Regions from separate parts of the Micromonospora sp. NPDC005252 genome, predicted to be linked through region 1. Evidence: riboswitches for the same ligand, from Rfam matches in the RefSeq annotation. Region 1 holds a riboswitch; each other region holds the start of a gene.
What was found. Region 1 has a riboswitch for cyclic di-AMP ahead of ACFYPH_RS14265 (C39 family peptidase). Riboswitches for the same ligand answer to the same signal wherever they lie in the genome.
Positions count from the first base shown of each region.

Region 1 (7,178 bases):
CCGGGTCAACTGCATCAACCCGGAGCGGACGGCCACCCCGATGCGGACCCGGGCGTTCGGCGAGGAGCCGGAGAACACCCTGCTCGCCGCGGAGGCCGTCGCCCAGTCGTCGCTGGACGTGCTGATCTCCGACCTGACCGGTCAGGTCATCGACGTACGCCGGGCGCCCGGTGACGGTCCGTCGGTGCCGGCTCAATCGGCGCGGGCCGAGGCGGCGCCGGCCGTGACCTCCGCGAGCTGACGCGGGCGACGGAACTCCGACGGCGGCGAACGGAACGACATGCGTGGTGACCTGGTCCGAAAGCTGCTTGCCCGGTGCCTGAGCGTCGGTCTGGCGGTGCTGGCGTTCGTCGTGGTGGCGCTGACCGGCGCCACCGGGTGGGGGCTGGCGCTGGCCGTCGCGGCGCTGGCCGCGGCGGCCGCCGAGCAGCGGATCCGGCCCGGCGCTGACCTGGTCGCCGAGACGGCGCTGATCGCCGCGGCGGTCCTGGTCGGCTACTCCCGGCGACTCGACGACGGGTTCGACCCGGCGCTGGCCGCCACGGCGCTGGTCCTGCTGGGGCTGGTGCTCCTGGTGGGGCCGCTGCGGACCGCCGGCAACCTGGAGGTCCGGGCGGCCAACCTGCCGGTACGGGCCTGGACCCCGCTGATCGCCGACCGGCTCGGCGTCGCCCTGTTGGGGCTGCTCGCGGCAGGGGCCCTCGCCGCCGCGCTGACCCTGCCCGCCGCCGTGGCGCTCGTCGTCAGCCTGCTGGTGGGCGCCGGCGCCGGGGCGGTAGCGCTGGATCTGGCCCGGCGGCGGTTCCGGCCCACCGGCGGCGGTGGGCCGGTGGCCCGCGCGCTGCGCCGGCACCAGCCGGAGTTCCTGCTCTACTTCTCCGCGCCGCCCGGCTCGGAATACCAGGTCACCATGTGGCTGCCGTACCTGGAGCGGATCGGCAGGCCGTTCCTGGTCCTGGTGCGCGAGCCGGAGTTCCTGGCGCCCATCGCCGCGGCCACCGACGCGCCGGTGGTCTACTGCCCCACCCTGCGGGCGATCGACGAGGCGCTGGTGCCGAGCCTGCGGGTGGCGTTCTACGTCAACCACGGGGCGAAGAACAGCCACTGCGTCCGGTTCACCCAGCTCACCCACATCCAGCTGCACCACGGCGACAGCGACAAGGCGCCGAGCGCCAACCCGGTCTCGGGGATCTTCGACCGGATCTTCGTGGCCGGTCCGGCGGCGATCGACCGGTACGCCCGTGCCGGGGTGCGGATCCCGGCGGACAAGTTCGTGGTGGTGGGCCGCCCGCAGGTCGAGTCGATCGACGTACGCCGGGAGCCGGCGCGCGGCCTCGCGAGCCCGACGGTGCTCTACACCCCGACCTGGACCGGGCACCACGCCGACGCCGACTACTGCTCGCTGCCGGTGGCCGAGGAGCTGCTGCGACGGCTGCTGGAGCGCGGTGCCACGGTGATCCTGCGGGCCCACCCGTACACGGCGCAGAACCCGGCGTCGGCACGCCAGTTGGGCCGGCTGACCGAGCTGCTGGCCGCCGACCGGGCCCGCAGCGGACGGCAGCACGTCTTCAGCGCGGCGGCCCGGGAGCTGAGCCTGACCGAGTGCGTCAACCGCTCGGACGCGCTGGTCTCCGACGTGTCCGGCGTGATCTCGGACTACCTCTACTCCGGCAAGCCGTACGCCGTGACCGACATGGGCGACGAGGGCGACCGGTTCACCGACCGTTTCCCGTTGGCCGGGTCGGGTTACGTGCTGCGGCGCGACATGTCGAATGTGGACGCCGTACTCACCGCGCTGCTGGACACCGACCCGCTGGCCGAGGAGCGCTGGGCCACCCGCCGCCGCTACCTGGGTGACTTCCCCGCCGAGTCGTACGCCGAGGCTTTCCTGACGGCAGCGCGCCGAGAGCTGGCGCCGGCGGAGAACCTGGCCACGTCAGCACCGGTCTAGCAGCTCAGCGGTAGGCGTCCAGCAGCGCCAGCACGGCGGCCGGGTCCTCCAGGTGCGCGTTGTGGCCGAGACCGGGCAGCGTGGCGACCGGCACGCCGTACTCCTTGAGCTGCGCGTCGGTGACCATCGGGTCGTGCTCGCCGCGTGCCAGCACCACCGGCACGTCGGTCGCCGCCAGCAGCGCGGTCAGGTCGGGCTGGCCGACGGCGAACGCGCTCGTGTCCATCGCGAGCCGCCACCGGCCGTCGACCTGGCGCAGGCCGGCGTCCACCATCGGGTGGTCCGGGGGGACCAGCCCGGTGAGGCCGGCGACCCGCAGGTAGCGGCGGGCGGCCTCGGTGCGGCTGGCGAACCAACCGAGCGGGCGGGCGGCGAGCTCCGCGGCCCGGGCCAGCTCGGCGGGTGACCAGACCGCCTTGATGCCCAACCCGACCACCGCGTCCACCGGCAGCCCGGCGTCGCGGGCCGCCAGCGCCAGGCCGACCACCCCACCCAGCGAGTGGCCGAGCACCACGATGCGGTCGTCGAAGGCCAGGCCCTGTGCGATCCGCTGGGCCAGACCCGCGAAGGAGTACGACGACAGCGGGGCCGACCAGCCGTGGCCGGCGAGATCCGGCGCCAACCACCGCCCTGGCCAGTGCTGCTCCAGCAGTGGCGCCCAGGGCAGCCACACGTCGCCCGTCGCTCCCATGCCGTGCAGCAGCAGCAGGACCGGCCCGCGACCGGCGTGACCAACCGATTCGTCCACCACGGCCGCAGTCTCCCACGGTTCGTGGCCCGGTACGAGAGCCGTCATCGGCATCGACGCGAGACGCCGCGGGCGCCGGCCCCTCGTGGGGGACGGCGCCCGCGGCGTCGTGGGCGTCAGCGCCTGGGTCAGGCGGAGTAGCCCCGGGTGGCGATCCAGTTGGCCAGGTCGATCGTGGTGATCCAGTACGCCGGGTCGGCCGCGTTCGCCGAGTCGGCGATCCGCACGGTCCGGCCGTTGTCCTTGTAGCCCACGACGGCGATGTAGTGCCCACCGCCGTAGGAGTGCCAGCCGCCATTGGTGTCGGTCGCGTCGCCGACGACGTTGGCCACCACGCCCCGGCCGTCGGTGATGGCCTTGACGACGTCGGCCTGGAGGCGGTCCATCTGCGCCGGGCTGGGCGTGCCCGCAAACATCCGGGTCTGGTACGGGGAACCCTTCACCTCGGCGTTGAGCACCCGGGTGGTGTCCTCGGCCGAGTTGGTGCCCATCTCGGTGGTGCCCAGCTCGGCGCCGAGCTCCTCCTGCGTACGGTCGATGCCGGTGGCGCTGAGGGCGTTGCGGGTGGCCGCCGGGCCGCAGTTGTAGTACGTGTTCTGCGCCTCGTAGTCGTAGTCGAGCACCTTGGTCGCGGGCGGCTTCGGCGGCGTCGGCTTACGGGTGAGGTCCGGGTTGCTCGTGGCCTTCGCGGCGGGCGACGCGGCGCTGGTGGCCGGGGCGGCAGTGCTCGGCGCGGCCGAGGGGGACGCGACGCGCGCCTGGTCGCGGGACGCGATGGTGTCGCTGCGCATCTCGGCGACTGTGGTCGCGGTGTGCTCGCTGGCCGGGGCGCCGTCGGCGCCGGCGAGCAGGGCGCCGGTCGTGGTGGCGATCGCGAGGGCCGCGGCGGAGGCCGCGACGATCTGGTACGGGCGCTCGGTCGCGAGGCGACGGAGCTGACGCTGCAGGGTGTGCTTCACGGGGTCCTCCACGGTTCGGGGGGTGAGCGGCACACCGGGCTCGGCCGGTATCCGGGCAGGCGCCAGCGCGCGAACCGTGGTCCGCGGATGGTGAACCGCTCAGGGGAACGCCCGGCGCGGCCGGGCGGGAAAGGCGGCGACCCGGGGGGTCAGCTCACCGTCACAAGGCGGATGAGCGGGGGCGCCGCGACGCCGTGGAGGCGGGGGAACAACCGAGGGGTGGAAAGGTGCTGCACGAGGATGGAACTCCTTCCGTCACCGCCTACCGGGTTAGCTGACGGATTCGGGCGGGAAGATCGCCCTACCGCGGGCCGTGGCTCGCGGATTCACCCCGGACTTACTGTGGGTCCCCGGTTCGTAGATCACGATTGAGCGGGTCGGCACGGCGTCGCCTCCTGCGATCGGTTACCGCACCGGACAGCACGACAGTACTGGCCGGTGCGGACCCTGCCAAGCCACGCCCACCTGCGTAAACATCGTTTGGCGCACCAATTTCTGCGCGTATTGCCGCTGACGTGACTCGATGGGACAACCGGTTCCGGAGGCGCCGACGGGCGACAACCGGACAGGCTGCCGGCAACGCCGCCACAATCGCGCGAACATTGGCCGCCGATGGTGCCGGTCGCCCGATTTCCATCGTCCGTGACGGGCCTCACATAACAGATCGGGCTCAACCGACCCGGGCCGGACGCCAGCGTGTCACGACCGCCGAACGCGACGCCCGGGTCGTCGTACGGCGCGACGGCAGCGGGTTCGGCCACAACCGGACCGCCGCCGCGTACGCCTCCTCGGCGAGCGTGCGTGCCGACTCGGCGGCCAGCTCCGCGTCCCGCCAGGCCGACCGCTCCCGCTCGTCGGCGGCCCGGTGGTCGGCCAGCCTCGCGTCACGGATCGCCCGGGTGAGCAGCACCTCCTGCTCGACCGGGTGCCGGCGGGGATCCCAGCCGCGCCGGTGCCCGAACACGTCACCGAGCTGAATCATGGTCAACTCGCCGCGCCAGTGCGCCGCCATCGCGGCACGGTGCAGGTAGCGCTCCCGGGCCGCGTACTCGGCCGGGGTGTGCGGGGTACGTGGGGTCGGCAGCGCCCCGGCGGTGGCGACCCGACGGGCTGCGGTGTCCGCCTCGTCGTACCGGGACCAGGCGGCCTGCGCCTCTTCCTGAGTGATCAGCCAGTCAGCGCGTCGTCGCCGGGCCGTCTGCGCCGCGCGGGCCGCGGCCACGGCCACCTCTTCGGCGTAGCGGCGCAGGTCGGCGAGTTCGGCGGCGGCCACCTCCTGGGCGGTGGGCGGCGGCGGCATCGGCTCGGAGGCGGTCGAGTCCGGCTCCGGGCGGGCGACCAGCACGGCGAGAACGGTCAGCGCCAGCAGGAACAGGGCCGACCAGATGGCGGCGGCCTGGGGCACCTCGGTCAGGAACTGGTAGAAGACGACGGTCTCCATGGGCGGCACCTCGGGAGAATGCGCGTTGCGACGGGGAAGCCGCACGAGGGTCGGTGACCCGCGGGTCGGCCGGTACGGACTGGTGTGTCGACAGGTGCTTTGGCGGGACGCTCGGCTCGGGGCCTCGGCGCTGCGGCGAGGCGGCTCAGCAGCCGGTGCGGTGGTCAGTGGCCGGCGCGGAGGTCAGTGGCCCGGTGCGGGTCAGGAGCCGGTGCGCGGTCAGCGACCCGCAGTGACTGGGTGCTCCGGTGGGGCCCGGGGAGCGCGGGCGGCCGGGTTGTCGGCGCGGGGTGACCGCTCGGAGACCGCCCGCCCCGGCGTCACACCGGTCGACGTGGCGACCAGGGTGCGCGAAGTGTCGTGCAGCGCGGGCTGCGGGTCGGCGGACCACGCCGCGGCGGACTCGTCAACGGCGGCGGACTCGTCAACGGCGGCGCTGTCGCGGGCTGCCCGCTCCTGGGCGGCGCTGTCGCGGGCGGCGGTCTGGTCGTCGTCGACGATGGACGTCGCGGGCCCGGTGCTGGTCACGGCGGCGGGTCGGTCGGGCGACGCGGGCGGCTCGACTGCGGACGTCGCCGCGGCGGCTGGCGTTGGCGACCCCGGAAGGGCCGTGGTCGCGCCGAGCGCGAGGGCGGCGATGACGGCGAGGCTGGTCAGCACCCGTGTCGCCCAGCGCGCCACCCACCACAGGGGACAGGTGAGCGCGACCGGAAGCACGTCCCCACGCTACCGCCGACGGCGGCCGTGCGCATCGACGCCGGGCGTGTCGGCTCACGCCGCGCCGACCGCGTCCGGCCTGGGCGGATGGGTCAGCGCGAGTCGGCGTACGTCGATCGTTCGTCGGTCCGGCCTGCGCCGGGGGCCCGGTCGTCGGTGTCGCCGGTGCGCTGTGGAGGGACGGCCGACGGCCGCTTCGGGCGGCGCGGCGCGAGCCGGCGCATCATCGGGGTCTCGACGTAGCGGTGCAGCAGCCCGGCGAGCACCAGATTCACCAGCAGGAACCCGAGCACCACCGCAGGGCCGCGCCAGCCCCGGAAGCCGGTCCCCCAGTCGCCGCTGAGCCGCAGCACGCTCGTCATGACCAGCACGTGCACCAGGTAGAAGGCGAAGGAGACCTCGCCGAGCCAGATCAGCGGGCGGGAGCGCCACGGCGAGCGCCGGCCCCGCACGTCCGCGTCGGCGGCAGCGGTGATCACCAGCAGGTACGCGATGGCGAGAAGCGTGGTCCACCACTGGGCGGGGATCCACTGCGCGGCGGTCACCCAGGTGACCACGAAGATCGCGGTGGCCGCCGTCAGCCGCGGCCCGCGCCAGAGGCCGCGCAGCATCAGTTCCGCCGCCACCGCGCCCAGCCAGAACTCCAGCGACCGCACCGGCGGGAAGACCTGGGTGAACCACCAGCGGCTGACCTCGGGCACCAGGTGCTGCGCCGGCCAGAGCGCGAGGATCAGCAGCGGCAGCGCGATGATCAGCGTCCAGAGCACCGACGGCCGGGCGCGGCGCAGCAGGGGCAGCGCCAGCGGCAGGCACAGGTAGAAGAAGAACTCGCAGGACAGCGACCAGCTCACCGTGTTGATGCTGTAGAACCAGCCCGGCCGGGGGTCCCACGCCTGCAACAGCAGCACGTTCTCCAGGGCGGCCGCCGGCAGGACGGGGTCGGCGAACCACCAGGCGACCAGGAGCGCGGCCGCCCACAGCACCAGGTGGTTCGGATAGATCTTCGCGACCCGCCGCCGCCAGAAGGCTGCCCGGGAGTCGCCCGGGCGGGCCGACCAGACCAGCACGAAGCCGCTGAGGATGAAGAAGAACTGCACCCCGGACAGGCCGAGGGTGAACAGCCCGTCGACCACCGCCTTGTAGTCCGGCTCGGCGATGATCCGCATCGTCCCGGCGTGAAAGCCGAAGACGAGCAACGCGGCGATCCACCGCAACCCGGTCAGTGAGGGCAGCCGGGCCACAGCGGGCGCGGGCGGCGCGGCCGGCGCGTCGGTGGTGCTCGTCATGCCGGGGTCCCGACGCTCCGCAGGGTCACCAGCACGTACGTCTCCTCCTCGGCGCGCGGCGTCGGACGGCGCGACG
Region 1 is NZ_JBIAKN010000004.1:269,311-276,488, reverse strand. It holds gene ACFYPH_RS14280 (D-ribitol-5-phosphate cytidylyltransferase) at 1-241, shown strand, start outside; gene ACFYPH_RS14275 (CDP-glycerol glycerophosphotransferase family protein) at 281-1,951, shown strand; gene ACFYPH_RS14270 (alpha/beta hydrolase) at 1,956-2,702, opposite strand; gene ACFYPH_RS14265 (C39 family peptidase) at 2,828-3,670, opposite strand; cyclic di-AMP (ydaO/yuaA leader) riboswitch at 3,903-4,043, opposite strand; gene ACFYPH_RS14260 (hypothetical protein) at 4,329-5,099, opposite strand; gene ACFYPH_RS14255 (hypothetical protein) at 5,319-5,816, opposite strand; gene ACFYPH_RS14250 (acyltransferase) at 5,909-7,102, opposite strand.

Region 2 (7,178 bases), on a different contig from region 1:
GTGGGCGACGCCGCCGTCGGGCCGACTCTCGGCGACCGGGGCGGCCGGGTCGACCACCCGGCCGATCCCGTACGCCGCGCCGAAGACCGCCGCGAGACCGAGGGCGAACCCGCCCATTCTGGTCACCGTGTTCATCCCGGGCTTCCCGCTCACGCCTCGACGAGGTCGTAACCGGCCTCGTCGACCGCCGCCCGGACGGACTCCGCGTCCACGGGTTGCTCGCTGGTGACGGTGACCCGGCCGGTGGCGAGATCCACCTGCACGTCGCGCACCCCGGCGATGGCGCCCACCTCGGCGCTGACCGCGCTGACGCAGTGCCCGCAGGTCATGCCCCGCACCTGGAACGTCGCGTCGACCATCGAATCTCTCCCTTCGTCGTCTGCCAGCCTATACCCCCCAGGGGTAAGGCCGAGGCAGACTCGTGACCGGTCATGTACCGGTACCCGGTGGGGGTATTGGACACGAGGGACGTTACCATACCCCCCAGGGGTACGCTATCCTCGTCGCCATGACCGCACCCACGCCGATCCGCGGCTACACCGCCAGCAAGGACCAGCTGCTCGCGCGGCTCCGCCGCGTCGAGGGGCAGGTCCGGGGCATCGAGAAGATGGTCGACGACGACCGTTACTGCATCGACGTCCTCACCCAGATCTCCGCGATCCAGGCCGCGCTCGACAAGGTGGCCCTGGGCCTGCTCGACGGGCACGCCCGGCACTGCATGCACGAGGGGGCGGCCGAGGGCCGGGCCGACGAGATGGCCACCGAGATGATGGCGGCCGTCGGCCGACTCATGAAACGCGGCTGAGCCGGTCAGTCGGGCTCCGCGTCGAGGCGTACCCGGCGGAGCAACTGGGCGTTGAGCGCCACCACGATGGTGGACGCCGACATCAGCACCGCCGCCACCGCCGGGCTCAACGCCACCCCGGCCCAGGCGAGCACCCCGGCCGCCAGGGGCAACGCCACCACGTTGTAGCCGGCGGCCCAGGCCAGGTTCTGCCGCATCTTGCGGTACGACGCCCGGGAGAGCCGGACCACGGCACCGACACCGCGCGGGTCGGACGACGCCAGCACCACCCCGGCGGACTCGATCGCCACGTCGGTCCCCGCCCCGATCGCGATGCCGACGTCGGAGCGGGCCAGCGCCGGCGCGTCGTTCACCCCGTCGCCGACCATCGCCACGGTCAGCCCTCGCCGCTGGAGCTCCGCGACCCGGCTGTCCTTCTCGGCCGGCAGCACCTCGGCGAAGACCTCGTCCACTCCCGACCGGAAGCCGAGATCGGCGGCTACCGACTCGGCCACCGACCGCGCGTCGCCGGTGATCATGGCGATGGTGCGGACGCCTTCGGCACGGAGCTCGGCGACGGCCTGCCGGGCCTCCGGACGCACCTCGTCGGTGAGCGCGAACGCCCCGAGCACGGTGCCCGGCAGCCGCACCAGGTACAGCACCACGGCCCCGCGGGCCGACCATCTGCCGGTCGCCGCCTTCAGGTCGTCCGGGAGCGCTCGGCCCAGATCCCGCAGCAACGCCGGGCCGCCCACCGCGTACTCCGTACCGTCGACGGTGGCCCGCACGCCGCGGCCCGGCAGCGACCGGAAGCCGGTGGCACGCGCCGGGCCGGCGGACCCGGCCGCCGTCACGATCGCCCGAGCCAGCGGATGCTCGCTGTCGGACTCGACGCCGGCGGCGATCCGCAGCGCTTCCTCCCGCTCCAGCCCCTGGGTCGTCACCAGGTCGCTCACCGCGTGCTCACCCCGGGTCAGCGTGCCGGTCTTGTCGAAGAGCACCGCGTCGACGGTCCGCATGCGCTCCAGCGCCAACCGGTCCTTGACCAGGATCCCGCGCCGCGCCGCCAGGGCGGTGGAGAGCGCCACGACCAGCGGGATGGCCAGGCCGAGCGCGTGCGGGCAGGCGATCACCAGGACGGTGACCGTACGGACCACCGCCTGGTCGGGCTCACCGAGCGCGGTCCAGACCGCCAGCGTCACCACGGCTGTGCCGGCGGCCACGTAGAACAGCGCGGCGGCGAACCGGTCGGCCAGCAGTTGGGCCTGCCCACCCGAGCGCTGCGCCTGCGCGACCATGCGCTGAATGCCGGCGAGCGCGGTCTCGTCACCCAGCGCCTCGACCCGGACCCGGATCGCCGAGTCGGTGGCGACCGTGCCGGCCACCACCCGCTCGCCCGTCGACCGGGCCACCGGCCGCGATTCACCGGTGATCATCGACTCGTCCAGTTCGGCGTCGCCATCGACGATCCGGCCGTCCGCCGGCACTCGACCCCCGGGCCGGACAAGCACCACGTCGCCCACCCGCAACGCGCCGACCGGCACCGGCTCGGCCTGCCCGTCCGCCGCCACGCGCTCGGCCTCGTCGGGCAGCAACGCGGCCAACGCCGCCAGCGCCCCCCGGGCCTGCCCGATGGCCTTCATCTCCTGCCAGTGCCCGAGCAGCATGATGGTGACCAGCGCGGCCAACTCCCACCAGAAGTCCAGGTCGAAGGCGCCCAGGCTGGTGGCCAACGACGCCGAGTACGCCACCGTGATCGCCATCGCGACCAGCAGCATCATTCCCGGCGCCCGGTCCCGGATCTCGCGCACCGCACCGACCAGGAACGGCCAGCCACCCCAGAGGAAAATCACCGATCCGAGCACCGGCCCGACCCAGGAGCGGCCCGGAACGTCCCACCGGAGCCCGAGCCCGTCCACCACCAGGTGGCTGGTCAGCACCACCGGCAGGGTGAGCACCAGGCAGACCCAGAACCGGCGGCGGAACATCGCCGGGTCGTGGCCGGCGTGCTTGTCGTGGCCAGCGTGCTTGTCCTGGCCGGCGTGCCTCTCCGGGCCGGCGTGCTGATCGTGGCCGGCCGGCGTCGCGTGCTGGCTCTGGTCGGCGGCCTGCTCAGGGGCGGGCTCGGACGCGGGCATGACTCCAACATGCCGCTCCGGGCGACGCCGCGCGGGCGGTTCGACCATCCGACACTCCGCCACGACCTGCGACACCCGGTCCGGCTGGCTAGCATTTCCGGCGATGGCCTACCGGACCCCACCGCCCAGTCGGGCACCGGCGCCGCCACGGCGCGGCGCCTCCGCCGACCGGCCGGTCCGACGGCTCACCCTGTGTGATCACCGGGTCGCCAGCCGGCAATCCGATGCGCCCGGCACCGCGTTCGACCGGCGGAGGTGAACCGACCGGCCCGTCGGCACGTACCCCGCACCGGATCGTTGGGAGTTCTCGCATTGGGTTCCGACCACAGCCGTACCGCTCCGCCCGTCCCACCCCGGGTCCGGCGGATCCTCGTCGCGACGGTGGTGCCACTCTTCGTGGCCACCGTCGTCGCCGCCGTGGTGCTCTGGCCACGGGACGGGGCGCCGCAGACCGGCGGCGGCACGGACGCGCCGCGCCACCACGGCACGGTCACCCGGGTGGTGACCGAACCCTGCCCACCGTCGGCCAACCCGGCGGGCACGCCGGCCATCGGGCCGTGCGGGACCGTGGACGTACGGATCGAGGACGGGCCGAGCGCCGGCCAGCAGGTGCAGACGCCCGTCCCCGCCGGGCCCGGCGCTCCGCGGATCGAGGTCGGCGACGACGTCGTCCTGGTCGAGCTGACCGACCCGACCGATCCCGCCACCAGCAGCTGGAACATCGCCGAGCATCAGCGCGGAAAGCCGCTGGTATGGCTCGCGGTGGTCTTCGCCGCCGCGATCGTCGCGTTCGGCCGGTGGCGGGGCCTGGCCGCGCTGGCAGGGCTGGCCGCCAGCTTCGCCATCCTGCTCACCTTCGTGTTGCCGGGCATCAGCGCCGGCCGGTCACCGCTGCTGGTGGCGGTGGTCGGCGCAGCCCTGATCATGTTCGTGGTGCTCTACCTGACACACGGGGTGACCGCGCAGACCTCGGTCGCGGTGCTCGGCACCCTGGGCAGCCTGGTGCTCACCGGCGTGCTCGCGACCATCGCCACCGCCGCCACCCACCTGACCGGCTTCGGCAGCGAGGACGCCACCACGCTGTCGATGTTCCAGGCCGATGTCGATCTGCGTGGCCTGCTGCTCGCCGGGATCATCATCGGCTCACTCGGGGTGCTCGACGACGTGACCGTCACCCAGGCCGCCACCGTCACCGAGCTGGCGAACGCCAACCCCGGCCTGAGCCGGCTGCAGCTCTACCGGGCGGCCACCCGGGTCGGCCGGGCGCACATCGCCTCCACGGTCAACACCATCGTCCTGGCGTACGCGGGCGCCTCACTTCCGCTGCTGCTTCTGCTCACCGCCGACACCCGCCCCCTCGGGCAGATCCTGACCAGCGAGTTCCTCGCCCAGGAGATCGTCCGCAGCGCGGTCGCCACGCTCGGCCTGATCGCCGCCGTACCCCTCACCACCGGGCTCGCCGCCGTGGTGACCGCGGCCGGGTCGACGCCGGCGCAGGACGCGGCCGCCGACGTCCTGACGCCGCGCCCCCGTCCGGACCGGACGGAGGCGTTGGCCGCCCTCAGCTCCCCGCCAGCGGGTCGGTCCGACGGGCCCGACCCGGAGCGGAGCGCACCCCCATCCACCGCCACCACCGGGTGGCCAGAGCCGAACAGGAGCACGGATACGGCATGGTGACACTCCTCAGCGTGACCGGATCGGGCCTACGCCCTGAGAACCGCGTCACTGGTCACTCAACGCCATGGCGAAATGACGCTTTTAGTCGGCATCAGGACGTAGCTCAGGCGGTGGACTCTCGGGTAACCTCGCTGCCGGTCACCGACGAAGGCGCGCAGCGGCGCCTGCGGTGCCACCGCCCAATCGCCAACCGGCGAGCCGGGGACCCAGGTACGTGGGGTGAATCCGCGACAGCGGTAGGGGCCACTTCCGCCCCGAACCCGTCAGCTAACCCGGTCGGCGGTCGACGGAAGGGAACATTGTGACGGCACCCCTACGCCGCTGGTTGACACCCGTGGTGGCCGTGCTCGCTGCGCTGACCGTGTTCGCCGGGCCCCTCCCGGCCCACGCCGCCCCGACGACCCCCACACCGTCCGGGCACGAAGAGGAAGACGAACCCAAGCTCCTCAACGACGTCATCGAGCAGACCAACCGGGACTACGTGGCGGCCAAGTCCAAGCTGGACAAGTCCAAGAAGCGGCAGCTTGAGCTGGCGTTGCAGGTCGAGCGGGCGAAGGCCGACCTGGAGGCGCTGGCCCCGCAGGTCGGGCAGATCGCCGCCCAGTCGTACCGGACCGGGCGGATCGGCGCGATCGCGATGCTGCTGGAGAGCGACGCCCCGGACTCGTTCGTCCGACGGGCCGCGGCGCTCGACGAGATGAACATGGTCAACGAGAAGAAGCTCGCCGAGGTCAACACGGTCAAGACCCGCGCCGAGCAGGCCAAGCTGGCCCTCGACGCGGAGGTCCGCGAGCAGCAGAAGCAGACCGCCCTGATGGCGAAGGACAAGCGCGACGCGGACAAGGCGCTCGCGCTGGTCGGCGGTCAGGGTTTCACCGGCGGTCTGGTCGACGCCGTCTCGCCGGTCGCCCGGATCGGCCCGGGTCGCACCGCCGACGGCGACTGGAAGGCCGAGTCATGCAGCGAGGACGACCCCACCACCTCCGGTTGTGTCACGCCGCGCACCCTGCACGCGTACAAGGAGGTCAAGCGGGCCGGGTTCAACCGGTTCGTCGGCTGCCACCGCAACGGTGGCCCGTTCGAGCACCCGAAGGGCCGCGCCTGTGACTGGTCGTTGCAGAAGAGCGGCTTCAGCCCGTGGCACAACAACGACACCCGCATGTACGGCAACAACGTCGCCGCGTTCCTCATCCGCAACGCCGACCGCCTCGGCATCTACTACGTGATCTGGAACCGGCAGATCTGGTTCCCGGCGACCGGCTGGAAGTCGTACAGCGGACCGTCGAACCACACCGACCACGTGCACATGTCGCTGCTCTGACCCGGTGCCAAGAAGTCGAGGGCCGTCCCGCATCAGGCGGGGCGGCCCTCGTCGCGTCAGGCGGCGGAAGTTGCCGGGGCGGTCCGCGTCAGGCGGCGGCGGAAGCTGCCGGGTCGTCCGAGGCGCCGGGCGCGTCGAACGTCGCGGCACCCGCCGGTGCGGGGGTAACCGCGCGCACCACACCGGCGGCGAGCCGGTACGACATGCCCACCACCGCACACCGCCCCTGTGCCACCTCGTCGGCCAGCACGGGCGACTGCCCGAGCAGCGTCTCGACGGTCTGCGCGATGTGGATGTCGACGATGCCGTCGACGTCGTCCACGCCCTCGGCGGTGGCACGTCGCAGGCTGGGCAGCACCGCGTCGACCACCGCGGGCAGGTGTCCCGGCGGCGCGACGCCGGTGGCGGCCGCCTCACGGGCGGCCTGCACCGCACCGCACGAGTCGTGGCCGAGGACCACCACCAGTGGAGTGCCGAGCACCGTCACCGCGTACTCCACGCTGCCCAGCACCTCCGGGCCCGCGGTGTGTCCGGCCGTACGGACCACGAAGAGGTCGCCCAGCCCCCGGTCGAAGATGATCTCAGCCGCCAGGCGGGAGTCGGAGCAGCCCACGATCACCGCGAACGGGTGCTGCCCGTCGGCCACGGCGGCCCGGTGCCCGGCGTCCTGGTTGGGGTGGCGCGGCGCCCCGCTGACGAAGCGCCGGTTGCCCGCGGCCAGCTCGGCGTACGCTCGGGCCGGCTCGGTCGGCGTCGGCGCTCGATCGGCAGCCCGCTGCGGGCCCGGCTGCCCGCCAGGCGTACCGGAACGGCTCATCCCCGCACCTCGTCTCCACGCGTTTGACCTGCTCAAGAGGCTTTTCAGTCGGGCCGGCGGTGGGCGCTGGCTCGGGCTCCACGGTCACACGCACCGCAAGATGCGTCAAGATATGCGTGATTTAGATTTCATACGTTGACCCCCGAACCGGCCCTCCGGCCGTTGGGACCGGGCCCGTCCGTCGGCACCTGGCCCGACCCTCCGGCGGGCACGGAGGTGGGGCGGACAACCGGAGAGGCGGCTCCACCATGACGAGCGCGGCGACGGCCGGAGGCGGCCGGAACTGGACGTTCCTCACCAACCACGGGCATGTGCTGCTGGCCATCGCCCGCGATCCCACCGCGCGACTGCGCGACGTGGCGGCCGAGGTGGGCGTCACCGAACGGGCCGCCCAGGCCATCGTCGCCGACCTGGAGGCCGGTGGTTACCTGCACCGCACCC
Region 2 is NZ_JBIAKN010000013.1:46,328-53,505, reverse strand. It holds gene ACFYPH_RS26960 (hypothetical protein) at 1-135, opposite strand, end outside; gene ACFYPH_RS26955 (heavy-metal-associated domain-containing protein) at 150-359, opposite strand; gene ACFYPH_RS26950 (metal-sensitive transcriptional regulator) at 509-805, shown strand; gene ACFYPH_RS26945 (heavy metal translocating P-type ATPase) at 811-2,922, opposite strand; gene ACFYPH_RS26940 (YibE/F family protein) at 3,235-4,599, shown strand; cyclic di-AMP (ydaO/yuaA leader) riboswitch at 4,766-4,896, shown strand; gene ACFYPH_RS26935 (hypothetical protein) at 4,901-5,920, shown strand; gene ACFYPH_RS26930 (carbonic anhydrase) at 6,009-6,737, opposite strand; gene ACFYPH_RS26925 (MarR family winged helix-turn-helix transcriptional regulator) at 6,986-7,178, shown strand, end outside.
Region 2: it holds a riboswitch for cyclic di-AMP, as region 1 does, so the genes downstream of both, ACFYPH_RS26935 (hypothetical protein) here and ACFYPH_RS14265 (C39 family peptidase) in region 1, are expected to answer to the same signal.

Region 3 (7,178 bases), on a different contig from region 1:
CGGTGCGGGTGGTCACCTACGACGCGCGCGGCCACGGTCGGTCCAGCTGCATGGCGTTGCCCACGGCCACCCTGGCCCAGCTCGGCGACGATCTGGCCGCCGTCCTCGACGCGGTCGCGCCGACCGGTCGGGTGGTCCTGGTCGGGCACTCGATGGGCGGAATGACGATCATGGAGTACGCGCACCGCCACCCCGGCCACTTCGCCGCCCGTACGGCCGGCCTGGTCTTCGTCTCGACCACCGCCGAGGGGCACACGCACACCGTCTACGGGCTCTCGCCGCGCATCGCCCGGCTGATCCGGCTCGCCGAGACGACGGGCGCCGGTGTCCTGGCCCGGTGCGGTTCGTGGCGCGCGCCCCGGGCGCTGCTGAACGCGTTGCAACCGAGCATCCGGTGGATGCTCTTCGGCGACCGCTGTGATCCCTCCGACATTCGGCTGGTGACCTCGGCGGTGGCCCGCGCCTCGCTGCGCTCGATCGGCGGCTTCCGCGCCTCGATCGGCGCCCAGCGCCGGCTGGACACCCTCACCGCGCTGGCCCACCTGCCGGCCGCCGCCCTGGTCGGTGACCGGGACCGGCTGACCCCACCGCCGTGCGCCGAGTCGATCGCCGCCGCCCTGCCGGCCACCGAGCTGACCGTCTGTCCGGGTGCCGGACACATGCTGATGATGGAGCGCCCGGACGAGGTGAACGCCGCGCTGACCGGCGTACTGCGTCGGGTGCTCGCCGCGCCGGCGCGCGACGGGCACGACGCGAGCGCGACCGGGACGGGTCGCTGAGCACGTTCCCGCACCTCGGGCGCGAAGCCCCGGGCCCGGGGCCGTACCCTTCTGCGGTTGGCCCGCGCGGTTCGCGCCGTCTGCCGGCGACATCGAAGGAGCGTGCGTTGACCGACCAGACCGCCCTGGAGCAGGAGATCGCCGTCGAGCAACGGCACCTCGACCGGGTGTACGCCCGACTGGCCGAGCTGCGCCAGTCCGCGGTTCGGGCCGAACGGGACGGCTACCGGATGGCCCGGGTCGGCACGTTCGGCGCGCTGGTCGAGCGCGACGCGATGGTCTTCCACGCCGCGCAGCGACGGCACACCCTCGACGCCGAGCACGAGGGGCTGGTCTTCGGCCGTCTGGACCTGCGCGACCGGCAGGTGCTGCACGTCGGGCGGCTCGGCATCCGCGACGAGGACGCCACCACGCTGGTCGTCGACTGGCGCGCGCCGGCCGCCTCCGCGTTCTACCAGGCCACCCCGGCGCAGCCGCTGGGCGTGGTGCGTCGCCGCACCATCTCCTCGCGCGCCGAGCGGGTCACCCGGATCGAGGACGACCTGCTGGACCCGACCGCCGCGCCGGAGGGGATGACTGTGGTCGGTGACGGCGCGTTGCTGGCCACCCTGTCCCGCGCCACCGGTCGGGGCATGCGCGACATCGTGGCGACGATCCAGCGGGAGCAGGACGAGGCCATCCGGTCGCCCGGTTCCGGGGTGACGATCGTGGCGGGCGGTCCGGGCACCGGCAAGACGGCGGTCGCCCTGCACCGGGCGGCCTTCCTGCTCTACTCCGACCGCAGCCGGTACGCCGGCGGGGGCATCCTGGTGGTCGGGCCGTCCACCGTCTTCGTCGAGTACATCGCCTCGGTGCTGCCCTCGCTCGGTGAAGACACGGCGACCCTGCACTCGCTGGGCAGCCTCTTTCCGGGAATGACCGCCACCCGCGCCGACCCGCCCGAGGTGGCGGCGGTGAAGGGCTCGCTGCGGATGCGCCGGGTGCTGGAGCGCGCAGCCCGCGACGCGGTGCCGGGCGGCCCGGGTGAGCTGCGGCTGCTCTACCGGGGCACGCTGCTGCGGCTGGACCGGGCCGAGCTGGACCGGATCCGGGACCGCGCGCTGCACCGTGGCGCCCGGCGCAACGAGGCACGCCGGGCCGGCTTCGACGGGGTGTTCGCCGCGCTCTGGGCGCAGGCCCGGGCGGTGGGCATCACCCGGCTGCCCGAGCACCGGGCCTTCGAGGGCGAGATCGCCGAGCGGCCGGAGTTCCGGGAGTTCCTCAAGGCGTGGTGGCCGCGCCTGCACCCCCGACACGTGCTCGGCTGGCTGGCTCGCCCGGATCGGCTGCGTCGGTACGCCGGCGGCATCCTCTCCGGCGCGGAGATCAGGCTGCTCACCGCCGCGTACCAGAATCTGGACACCGCGGGCCTGACCATCGCGGACGTGGCGTTATTGGACGAGTTGGACGCGCTGCTCGGCAAGCCCATGCAGCCGGCGCGGGCCCGCCGTGACCCGTTCCAACTCGCCGGCGGCGTGCGCGAGCTGAGCACCGCCAGCGACCGGCAGCGGGCCGCCCGCGCGGCGGCCCGGGAGCGTCCGGAGGACTACCGGGAGTACGCGCATGTGGTGGTGGACGAGGCGCAGGACGTCTCGCCGATGCAGTGGCGGATGGTCGGGCGGCGCGGCCGCCTGGCCTCCTGGACCGTCGTGGGCGACCCGGCGCAGACCGCGTGGACCGGTGATCCCCAGGAGCTGACCCACGCCCGGGACCAGGCGCTGGGCCGTCGCAAGCGGCACGATTTCACGCTCACCACCAACTACCGCAACTCGGCGGAGATCTTCGCGGTGGCGGCGGCGGAGATCCGCCGGCTCTACCCAGACCTGTCGCTGCCGACCGCCGTCCGCTCCACCGGGATCGACCCCGTCGAGCTGGTGGTGCCGCCCGCCGGGCTGGAGACCGCGGTCGTGGAGGCGGCCACCGGCCTGCTGGCCGAGGTGGACGGCACGGTCGGGGTGATCACGCCGGTCACCCGCCGCGACGAGGTCGCCGGTTGGCTCGGCTCACTCGGCGCGGCGCGGCTGCAGGTGGTGACCAGCCTGGAGGCGAAGGGCATGGAGTACGACGGGGTGGTGCTGGTCGCCCCGAGCGAGATCCGGGCCGATCCGGGCTCCGGCGTACGAACGCTCTACGTGGCGCTCTCCCGGGCCACCCAGCGGCTCACCACCATCGACCCGACCGGCTGACCTGCGGGTTGCCGTGTCGAAGGGTGGGCCGGTCCGTACACTTGCATACATAGCGATGTGAGCATACATTTGACCGGGTCCCGGGTGGCGACGGAGGGTGGATTTCGTGGGAGCAGGTCATGACCACCACCACGGGTCGGTCACCAACGCCGCCCACCAGCACCGGGGCCGACTCTGGGCCGCGTTCGGGCTGCTCGCGACCCTGATGGTGGTCGAGGGTGTGGCCGCCTTCCACACCGGCTCGCTCGCCCTGCTCTCCGACGCCGGGCACATGTTCACCGACGTGCTGGGCATCGGGATGGCGCTCGCCGCGATCACCGCCACCCGGCGGGCCACCGGCGACCCGCAGCGCACCTTCGGGCTCTACCGCCTCGAGGTGCTCGCCGCCCTGGCCAACGCCGTCCTGCTCTCCGGCGTGGCGGTCTACGTGGTGATCGAGGCGATCGGCCGGTTCGGCGACCCGCATGAGGTGCTGACCGGCCCGATGCTCGCGGTGGCCGTCCTCGGCCTGCTCGCGAACGTGATCGCGTTCGCGCTGCTGCGCGCCGGCGCCCGGGAGAGCATCAACCTCCAGGGCGCCTACCTGGAGGTGCTCGGCGACCTGCTCGGCTCGCTCGGCGTGATCGGCGCGGCGCTGCTCATCGCGGTCACCGAGTGGTGGTGGGCCGACCCGTTGGTCGCGGTCGCCATCGGCGTGTTCATCCTGCCGCGCACCTGGCGGCTGGGGCGCGCGGCCGTCCGCATCCTGGTGCAGGCCGCCCCGGAACACCTCCAGGTCACCGCCGTGCACGACCGACTGGCCGCGGTGCCCGGCGTGGTGGAGGTACACGACCTGCACGTCTGGACGCTCACCTCGGGCATGGAGGTGGCCTCCGCACACCTGATCATGGCGCCCGGCGGGGAGGTCGGCACGGTGCTCACCGCGGCGCGTACCGCCCTGCGGGAGGACTTCCGCATCGAGCACGCCACGCTGCAGATCGAGCCCGGGTCCGCCACGGGCGCCTGCGGTTCGATCGAGTGGTGAGCACCTATCTGACGAAAAGACCGTTTTGCGGTCATCTTCGGTGGCGGCGTAGACACCTTCCGTCACATCGACTGCACACGTCCCACCTGCCCCGGTAGGCTCGTCCCCGGCCACCACCCGGCGGCGCCCTCCCGGCGCCGGTGGCGGCCGCCGCCTAATCACCCGAGAGGGCGAACCGGGGAACCACGTTCCTGGGGTGCATCCGCGTCAGCGGTAGGGATCTTCCGTCCCGAACCCGTCAGCTAACCCGGTCGGCGGCTGACGGAAGGACATGCGTAGTGGCACCAGCACGACCACCCGCCGCCCGACTCGCGGCACTGATCGTCATGATGGTCACCCTCGGCGTCGCCCTACCGGTGGGCGCCGCCACCGCCGCTCCCCCCGGCGGCCTGCGGGCCGCCGCGGCGCCCGACGGCGACGAGGAGGGCGGCACCCCCGCGCTGCGGGCCCAACTGGAGGCCGCCAGCAAGGGCTACCTGGACGCGAAGCGCGCCCTGGACACCTCCGTCCAGCGCCAGCAGCAACTCGCGGCCAAGCTGAAGACCACCGAGGCCGAGATGACCGTGCGCAACGGCAAGGTCGGCGAGATCGCCGGCGTGGCGTACCGCACCGGCCGGCTCAGCACCGTCTCGGCGTTGCTCAACACCAACACCCCCGAGGGCTTCATGGACCGTGCGGCCGCGCTGGACGTGGTGGCCGCCAACGAGGACCGGGTGCTGCGCGACCTGCACGCCACCCGGGACGAGGCCAACCGCACCCGCACCGCCCTGGACGGCGAGATCCGCGAGCAGCGCAAGCAGGTCGAGGTGATGGCCAAGCGCAAGGAACAGGCCGAACGGGCCCTGGCGGTCGCCACCAGCAAGCCGCGCACCACCGCTGCCGACACCAGTTCCAACCGGGGCACCTCCACCGCCAACGCCCAGCCCGCGCCGCGCAACTCCGACGGCTCCTGGCCGTCCGAGTCGTGCAGCGTCAACGACCCCACCCCGGCCAGCGGCTGCATCACCCCCCGCACCCTGCACGCCCTCAACCAGGCGAAGGCCGCCGGCTTCACCCGGTACGTCTCCTGTCACCGCTCGGGCGGCTCCGGCGAACACCCGAAGGGCCGGGCCTGCGACTTCGCCGCCCAGAAGGGCGGCTTCGGCGGGGACGCCACCGGCGGCGACAAGACGTACGGCAACAACCTGGCCGCGTACTTCATCCGCAACTCCGACCGGCTCGCCGTGCTCTACGTGATCTGGTACAGGCAGATCTGGCTGCCCAGCAGCGGGTGGAAGTCGTACAGCGGGGGGAACGGCGACCCCTCCAGCGAACACACCAACCACGTACACCTGTCGGTGTACTGACCCCACCGGTGGCCGGCGCACCGTCGAGCGGGTGCGCCGGCCCCGGGTACGTCAGCGGACGTACCCCGGACGCCGCCGGTGATCGGACGACCCGGCCGGGCCGGGCCGGCAGCATGTCGGGTATGCCGCGAATCCCACCCGCCACCCGCAAGGCGCTGCTCACCCTGCACCTCATCACCTCGCTCGGTTGGCTCGGGGCCGACCTGGTGCTGCTCACCCTCGGCATCGCGGCACAGCGCGGCGCCGACCCGGCCGTGGTCTATCCGGTCGCCGGGCTCGTCGGCACGGTGCTGTTCGCGCCGCTGAGCGTGCTCGTCTGGCTCGTCGGCGTCGCCAGCGCGCTGCTCACCCCCTGGGGCCTGGTGCGCCACCGGTGGGTGCTGGTCAAGCTCGTGATCACCACGGTGATGGTCGGGCTGGTGCTGTTCCTGCTCACCCCGAACCTGCGGCACGCGAGCGCGCTGGGCGCCGCCCTCCCCGCCCGGGATCGCGCCGACCTGGTGATCGCGCCCGCGGTGTCGACCAGCCTCATGATCATCGCGACCGTGCTCTCCACGTACAAGCCCTGGGGCCGCCGACCCGCCCGACCCACCGGCGCACGCCATACCTCCGCCGCCGCGAGCCCGGCACGCAACGCGCCACAAGATCGCGCAACAACACGGAAGTCAACAGTGTTGCGTTAGGGCTCCGGCCGGCCAACCCGTGCTGGATGGCCCGGCGATCATGGAGTTGTGGTGCCTGCCTTGGCGTTGTATGGGCGTTTTGTGGCCCACCACAACTCCATGATCGGCGAGGCACGATCATGACTCGGGGCGGTCGAGGGCCGCACCGAGGCGGGTGGCCAGGGCGAGGTGGGCGGCGCGGGCCTGTTGAAAGGCGTACCGGAACAGGGGCGTCGGCGCGCGCAGGGTGATGTCGACGTCGATCCGGACCAGGCCGTCCGGCTCGGCGCGCAACCGGGTGTGGTTGCGGACGGTGGTGGCCGGCCACTGGCGGGCCACCGTGACGATCTCGTCAGGTTCGCTGATCAGCACGTCCGCCTGGTAGGTGGTGCGGAAGCGCAACGGCCCCACCGCCAGCCTGTCGTTGATCGTGTAGCTGGCTCGGGCGCCCGGACGGGGCGGCACCCGGCGGACCCGGACGATCAGGGGGTGCAGTTCGCCCTGGCGGGTCAGGTCGCTCAACAACGCCGCCGCCTCGGCGAGTGAGCAGCGGGCCTGGACGGTGTAGCTGAAGCTGTCGCTGCTGAGCACACAGTCTCCCGAGGTCGCTGGTCGCACGATCGTCCCGTACGCGGCTCAGGCTGGCAACGCCCGGACGGACACCGTCCGTTGTCCCGGTATTCGCGCAGCATTCCCATTACGGTCGGCTGATGGGAAATCACCGGTTGTGACGGAGGGTGGACACATGTTCGGTGACGACCGGTGAGCGGGCACGTGATGGTCTTCGCGCCCACCCCGCAACTGACGGTGACCGTGGATCAGCCGAACGACCAGCCCGAACTGCACCTGCACCCCGGCGGCCAGGGCGTCTGGCAGGCCCGCATGGTGCTGTCGCTCGGGGTCGACGTGGTGCTCTGCGCCGCGCTCGGTGGCGAGGTCGGTCAGGTGCTGGAGCCGCTGCTGGTCAGCGAGGGGGTGGACCTGAAGGTGGTGATGCGCGACTCCGGCAGCGGCGGGTACGTGCACGACCGGCGGGGCGGGTCCCGACAGGAGGTCGTGGACGTGCCCGGGGACCGACTGAGCCGCCACGAGCTGGACGAGTTGTACAACCTGGCGCTCGGCGAGGGACTTCGCGCCGACGT
Region 3 is NZ_JBIAKN010000002.1:678,620-685,797, forward strand. It holds gene ACFYPH_RS08925 (alpha/beta fold hydrolase) at 1-779, shown strand, start outside; gene ACFYPH_RS08930 (AAA family ATPase) at 887-3,004, shown strand; gene ACFYPH_RS08935 (cation diffusion facilitator family transporter) at 3,111-4,028, shown strand; cyclic di-AMP (ydaO/yuaA leader) riboswitch at 4,170-4,301, shown strand; gene ACFYPH_RS08940 (coiled-coil domain-containing protein) at 4,307-5,374, shown strand; gene ACFYPH_RS08945 (hypothetical protein) at 5,497-6,057, shown strand; gene ACFYPH_RS08950 (SRPBCC family protein) at 6,175-6,627, opposite strand; gene ACFYPH_RS08955 (PfkB family carbohydrate kinase) at 6,799-7,178, shown strand, end outside.
Region 3: it holds a riboswitch for cyclic di-AMP, as region 1 does, so the genes downstream of both, ACFYPH_RS08940 (coiled-coil domain-containing protein) here and ACFYPH_RS14265 (C39 family peptidase) in region 1, are expected to answer to the same signal.

Region 4 (7,178 bases), on a different contig from region 1:
AAGAAGAAGCAGATCGACGCCGAGATCAAGAAGCTCGAGGCGTCGATGCCCAAGACCACGGTCAAGACCGTCGGCTGCCCGACCATCAACGGTGTGCTCGCCGTGGCCGCTCAGAAGGCGATCAAGACCGCCTGCCAGCAGGTCGGCGACCCGTACGTCTGGGGCGCCACCGGCCCGAACTCGTTCGACTGCTCGGGCCTGACCCAGTACGCGTACAAGTCGGCCGGGATCTCCCTCACCCACCACACGGGTGACCAGTGGAACGAGGGCAAGGCCGTGTCGCGCGCCGACGCCCGCCCCGGTGACCTGGTCTTCTTCTTCTCCGGCCTGAGCCATGTCGGGCTCTATCTGGGTAACAACCAGATGGTGCACGCGCCTCGTGCCGGCAAACCGGTGCAGGTGTCCAGCATCACCACCATGCCGATCGCCGGGTTCCGCCGACCCGGCTGATCCAGCGGACGCCACGAGGGCCCTCGGTCGGATGACCGGGGGCCCTCGTCGTATGTCGTTCGTCAGCGGGGTGCGCCCACCGGGGACGGCAGGAGCTGCACGTCGGCGAGGTCGACGTACATGATGCGGTGGCCGAACTGGATCTGCGCGTACCGGTTCTTGCCCCGGATCACCGTCCAGTCGCCGGGCGAGGAGCCGTCGAAGGTGCTGGCCCGGTAGTACTCGCCGGCCAGCACCGCGCCGACGGCGTAGCGCTGACCGGCGGCCAGCGTGTACTGCAGCGGTGAGATCGCCTGGTAGGGCACGCCGGCCGGGTAGGCCGCCTGTTCCGGGTACGCCCGCCCGTACACGGGGATGGTGGCCCGGCCCGGCTTCGGAACGGCCACCACGCCGACGGTCCAGGTGGCGGTAGGCGCGGACGCCGGGTTGTGGAACCAGGCCCGTTGCCCGAGGTACCAGATGGCCGTCCAGTCGCCCTGCCGGCCGGCCAACGCGTACGTCTGGCCGGCGGAGGCCCGCGCCCCGTGGTCCGACACGTCCATCGTGTTCGGGGTGCCGTCCGGGCGGAGCGCGATGTCGTTGACCAGCGGCGCGTCCGTGGACGGCGCGGTGTGCAGCACCACCGACGAGGAGCCGCGCGGCGCGCAGGGTGTTCCAGGGGTGACGCACCCGGTGAACGCCGGTTGGTTGGTCGCGTAGTCGGGGTCGATCCGGACCAGGCCGGTGGCCGGGGTGCCGGTGTCCAGTCGCGGTGCGTGCAGCAGGTCGAAGTAGTGCGTCCAGTCCCAGTAGGGCCCCGGGTCCCAGTGCATCCCGCGCACGGTCGACGCGACGGTGCCGGGCACGTTGTCGTGGCCGATGATGTGCTGGCGGTCCAGCGGGATGCCGTACCGCAGCGCGAGGTGCCGGACGAGCTTCGCCGAGGTCCGGTACATCGCCTCGGTGTACCAGGTGCCCTGCGCGGCGAAGCCCTCGTGTTCCAGCCCGATCGACTTCGCGTTGACGTACCAGTTGCCGGCGTGCCAGGCGACGTCCTTGGTCTTGACGTGCTGGGCGATGTGCCCGTCCACCGAGCGCAGCGAGTAGTGCCAGCTCACGTAGGTCGGGTCCTGGACGAGTTTCAGGGTGGTCGCCCAACTCGCCTCGGTGTCGTGGATGACGATGTACTCGATCTTCTGCCGGGCGGGCCGGTCGGAGAGATCGTGGTTGCCGTAGTCGCCGTCGCCGAACGCCTCGTAGGGTGCCGGGATCCACTCACAGGAGACGGTCCGCGGGCACTCCAGGCCGTCCGGGCGGGCGAGTCGTCGTAGGCCCAGCCGGTCCAGCCAGGAACGCTGGGGTTGGACCGCGCGGGCCGGCAACGTGACCCGCTGGCCGTCGTCGGTCACGCGGGTCTCGCCGTCGCCGATGGTGGTGTAGACCTCGTCGGCGAAGGCCGCCGCGGCGTCGGCGCTGTCCGCGCCGGCGTAGCGGGCCACCGCGCCGTACCAGGTGGCGGGGTCGGTGCCGGCGCCGACCGGGGCGCCCACCTCCCGTTGGTACGCGGCCAGCAGCGCCGCCCCGCCCCGGATGTTGGTCGTCGCGTCGCTGCGCAGCGCCTCGGGGGCGGCGCCGGTCAGCGCGGCGGCGGCGTCGACGGTCTGCATCGCGGCCGTGGGCGGCGCGGGATCCGTGGCCGGCGCGGGTGCCAGGACGGCACGGGAGTCGTCGCCGCGCGGATCCTCGGTGCCGGCGTCGTGGTGGCCGCGCGCGGGTAGGGCGGCCACGTGGCGGGCATCGGTCAGGTGCATCGGTCCGTAGCCGCCGCTGGTGCTCGGGGTGCCGGCGTTGCTGTCCCAGCGGGACTCCAGGTAGGAGACCCCGAGCAGCACGGCGGTCGGCACGCCGTACTCGGTCGACGCGGCGGCGTACTGCTGCTGACGGTCGGCGGCCGGTGCGGCGGAGGCGGGGCCGGCGCTCAGCGGTACGGCGGCCGTGGCGATGACCACGGCGACCGCGAGCGATGCGCGCCGGCCGGCGGACAGGGTTGGACGTTCCATCGAACCCCCTAGATTTGACTGGTAACGGTGTGGTCACCTTCGCGCCGGTCGGGAGTCCGCGTCAATACCTTTCCATATATCAAACTGCATCGAAAGAAACCTTCACGCACGCTCGGTGACCCCCTCCAATCGGTACGGAGTGTCACGGCCGCACGGGTTGCGGATCGGTAACGGCCGTCTCTACTCTGGTCATTTGTCGGCCCGGTAGCAGGTCTGCCCATCCCGGGCGGTAACGGACCGACACCGCCGAGTCGCTTGCGAGCGAGCCGGGGACCCAGGTTCCCCCGGGGTGAATCCGCAGCCAATGCGGTAGGGCGCCAACTTCCCGCCCGAACCCGTCAGCTAACCCGGTAGGCGGTCAGGAAGAAGGAGTACGGAACCCCGGTGGCCCTCCATGCCCCGCGGCCGTCGTCCGAACGGTCGGCCTCGGCCGACCCGACGTCGACAGTGCCGCGTCCACGCTGGTCCCGCTTCACCACCGCCCTCGCCGCAGTGGTCGGCGTAGCCGTCGTCCTGACGGGCAGCGCCACGGCGGCGCACGCGGATCCGTCCGTCGCCGAGATCGAGCGCCAGATCGACGCCGACTGGAACAAGCTCGAACCGGTCATCGAACGGCACAACGCCACCCGCGCGGACCTGGCCGTGAAGCGCAGGCAGGCCGACGCGCTCGCCGCCCGCATCGCGCCCCTGGAGCGCCAGGTCGACGCCGCGATGAACAAGGTCAGCGCGCTGGCCGTGCGCGCGTACATGGGCGAGAACCTGTCGACCGTGAACACGATGCTCGGCAGCCGGTCGCCCGGCGAGGTGGTCGGGCAGCTCGAGATGCTCGACCGGTTCGCCCACAACCAGCAGGAGGACGTCCGGCAGGTCGCCGATCTCCGCGACGAGCTGGCCCGGCAGAAGGCGCCGCTGGACGAGATGGTGGCCCAGCTGACCCGGACCGAAGCGCAGCTGGCGGCGAAGAAGAAGCAGATCAACGACGAGATCGACCGGCTGCAGAAGCTGCGCCTCAAGGTGTACGGCAGCGGTGGCGGCGGTCCGCTGCGTCCGGCGCCGTGCCCGGCCAGCTACCCCGGCGGCGGCGCGGGCACGGCGGTCAAGTTCGCCTGTGCCCAGATCGGCAAGCCGTACGTGTGGGGTGCCGAGGGTCCGAACTCGTACGACTGTTCCGGGCTGATGCTCGCCGCGTGGGCGAAGGCCGGTGTGTCGCTGCCGCACAACGCCGCCGCGCAGAGCCGGGTGACCAAGAATGTCAGCAGGGGCGATCTGCGCCCCGGCGACCTGGTCTTCTACTACAGCGACATCCACCACGTCGGCATGTACGTCGGCAACGGCTGGGTGGTGCACGCCTCCCAGGCCGGTCAGCCGATCAAGATGAAGAAGGTCGACGACGGGCCGATCCACAGCTACGGCCGTCCCGGCTGACCAACGCGGGACGCAGCAGGGCCCGTCGCGATCTCGTCGCGGCGGGCCCTCGTCGTCCGCTATCTATCGCGTCGGCCAGGCACGCCAGTTCTGCCAGGAGCGGCTCGGCGTCGGCCCCCGCTGACCCTGGTAGCGCGAGCCGTAGACCACCGAGCCGTACGGGTGCTCGGCCGGCGAGGAGAGCCGGAAGATGCAGAGCTGGCCGATCTTCATGCCCGGCCAGAGGGTGATCGGGAGGTTCGCCACGTTGGACAGCTCCAGCGTCACGTGACCGGAGAAGCCCGGGTCGATGAACCCGGCGGTGGAGTGGGTGAGCAGGCCGAGGCGGCCCAGTGAGCTCTTTCCCTCCAGCCGGCCGGCGAGCTGGTCGCCGAGCGAGATCACCTCCAGCGTCGAGGCGAGCACGAACTCCCCCGGGTGCAGCACGAACGGCTCGCCGTCGGGCACCTCGACCACCGATGTCAGGTCGTCCTGCTGCATGGCCGGGTCGATGTGGGTGTAGAGATGGTTGTTGAACACCCGGAACAGCCGGTCGAGTCGTACGTCGATGCTGGACGGTTGGACCAGGGTGGGCTCGAACGGTTCCAGGCCCAGCGTGCCGGCCTTGATCTCGGAGACCAGGTCACGGTCGGAGAGCAGCATCGGACCACCATAGCCGCGTTGGCCGGACCGGCCGGATTCGGTGCCGGTGACCAGCGCGTCGAGGTCGCTGCTCGTACATTTGTTCGATAGAATGTCGGCATGGCTTCCTGGTCCGAATTCGCCGCCGACGAGCCCCGCCTCGCCGACGGGATCCGCGTTCTCCTGCAGCAGTACGGGCCGGGCTTCGGCTACCTGGCCACGGTCCGCGCCGACGGCGGGCCCCGGGTCCATCCGGTCTCCCCGGTCATCACCGACGAGGGTCTCTTCTGCTTCATCATCGACTCGCCGAAGCGCCGTGACCTCGAACGGGACGGCCGCTACGCGCTGCACTCGTTCCCTCCGGAGGAGAGCGACGACGAGGCGTACGTGGCGGGCCACGCCTGGCCGGTCACCGACCCGGTCCAGGTGGCCCGACTGGCGCAGAGCGCCCGGGCCGAGCCGCAGGTCGACTGGCGGCTGTTCGAGTTCACCGTCGACGTGGCGATGTTGACCCGTCGCGAGCAGCACGCCGCAGGCGTTCCGGGTGTCACCCCGAGCCGCCCGGCCGTGCGGGTCTGGCTGGACCCGCAAGCCCCGCCCGCAACGGCCGCGCCTCTCGCCGTACCGCAGACGCGCCCGACCCGCCGCAGCCGTGACGTCCAGTGCACGGCCGCCTGACCACGGCCCTGCTGTCCAAAAAAACGCCGGTGCCGGCTCCGTCGTGACGGAGCCGGCACCAGGTGTACGCGAGGAGAGCTACGCCGCGCGGTACGCGTTCCACGCGGTCAGCATGCGGCTCGCCTGCCCCGGGGTGAACTGGTACATGCACGAGTCGTAGGTGTAGTCCATGAAGTTGGTGATCGGGTCCAGGCCGGTCGCCGAGCAGGTGTTCCGCCCGGTCGGGCACTCGTACGCCGGCGACGCCTCGGCCGGGGTGTCGCTGACGCTGTCACCGGAGCCGCCGCAGCCACCCTGGAAGGTGTGGTAGAGGTTCAGCCAGTGACCGATCTCGTGGGTGCCGGTGTCGCCCTGGTTGTAGTTGGTGGCGGTGCCGCCCGGCAGGGACTCGTTCAGCACGACCACGCCGTCCATGGTGCTGAGGTTCTGCTGCGGGAAGGTCGCCCAGCCGAGCAGGCCGCCGCTCAGCTCGCCGAGGTAGATGTTGAGCGTGTTCTTGCCGCCCACCCGCAGCGACGACTTCATCGACCGCTCCGCCGACGAGCCGTTGACGATCGGGTACCAGGACGGGTTCGTCACCCGGTTGATCTTGTCGAGCCGGAAGGCGAAGGCGGTGGCAGCGCCGCCGGTTCCGCCCGCGTAGGCCTGGTTGAGCACGCTGATCTGCGAAGTGATCATCGAGTCCGGGATGTTGCCGCCGGCCCGGGTGCTGTTCTCCTGGATCACGTGCACCACCACCGGGATGGTGACGGTGGCCAGCGTCGTGGCGCCGGCGCCGGCCCGGAAGTTGGCGCGCTCGCGCAACGCCGCCGCGAGGTCGGCGTCGCGTTCGCGGACCTGCTTCGCGGTCAGCTCGTTCGGGTCGTGCGTGGCCGCCGCGCCGGGTTTCACCCGAGCGTTGGCGTGGCTGTCGGCCGGCTCCGCGCAGGCGCCGCCCGGCGCCGCGGAGAAGGCCGAAGCAGCCGGAACGACGCCCACCGCAGCGGTGCTGAGCAGCAGCGCGAGGGTCGTCGACGCGACACCGGCGGCACGCCGGGTCAGCAGGTTGGGACGGAGTCCCATGGGCCCACCTCTTTCTGGCGGCGTGACAGGGGGTGTGTCACGCCGTGGCTGAAACGTGTGGCAGACGTTACAACCCATCGACACATTTGAGAACGCCCATATCTTGCCGTCACGAAACTTTTTCCGAGGTGACGGCGTCCCGCCGGCGCGTGGGGGTGGCTGGGTGCACCGGTTCGACGACTCGGGTACAGTGGTGCCGCCCGCGGGTGTAGTTCAATGGCAGAACATCAGCTTCCCAAGCTGACAGTGCGGGTTCGATTCCCGTCACCCGCTCCACGACCGAGGCGCTGACCAGGACGAGAGTCCCGGTCAGCGCCTTCGATGTTGCCGCGCGCGCACGTCCCTGGGCTGCCTCGCTCCTACCCGTTAGGGTCCGGTCAGGAGGTGGTCGCGTGTTCACCGAGGCTTTTCCCATCGTGACGACGCCCGACCTGCCGCGGTTGATCGCGTTCTACCGGGACGTCGTCGGCTTCGAGCTGACCTACCGGTTCCCGGAGGACGGTGAGCCGGAGTTCGTAGCCCTGCGGCTGGGCAGCAGCGAGCTGGGCCTGGCCGCCGACCCGCATGCAGGCGACCCCACCCTCTCGCGCCGCTGGGAGTTGTGCGTGTACGCCGACGACTGCGACGCGGCCGTGCACGTTCTGCGCGCGGGTGGCGCGACGGTCACCGAGGAGCCGGTCGACCAGCCCTGGGGTGAGCGGTCCGCCAGGGTCACCGACCCGGACGGCAACCGGCTGCTGGTCCTCTCCCGCCTGGCTTAGGGCATGTGTCAAGGGCCCTTTGCCGGACCGCCGCCCGGACTCCGCCTCGGCCCGACCGAAGACTTCGGACTGGCCGCTGCCATCGCAGGTCGCAGATCTTGGACAGTTTCCGTTAGCTGCTAACGGAAACTGTCCAAGATCT
Region 4 is NZ_JBIAKN010000003.1:280,961-288,138, forward strand. It holds gene ACFYPH_RS10860 (NlpC/P60 family protein) at 1-450, shown strand, start outside; gene ACFYPH_RS10865 (N-acetylmuramoyl-L-alanine amidase) at 513-2,489, opposite strand; cyclic di-AMP (ydaO/yuaA leader) riboswitch at 2,724-2,860, shown strand; gene ACFYPH_RS10870 (NlpC/P60 family protein) at 2,874-3,914, shown strand; gene dcd (dCTP deaminase) at 3,978-4,556, opposite strand; gene ACFYPH_RS10880 (pyridoxamine 5'-phosphate oxidase family protein) at 4,656-5,213, shown strand; gene ACFYPH_RS10885 (zinc metalloprotease) at 5,292-6,275, opposite strand; tRNA gene ACFYPH_RS10890 (tRNA-Gly) at 6,478-6,551, shown strand; gene ACFYPH_RS10895 (VOC family protein) at 6,668-7,036, shown strand.
Region 4: it holds a riboswitch for cyclic di-AMP, as region 1 does, so the genes downstream of both, ACFYPH_RS10870 (NlpC/P60 family protein) here and ACFYPH_RS14265 (C39 family peptidase) in region 1, are expected to answer to the same signal.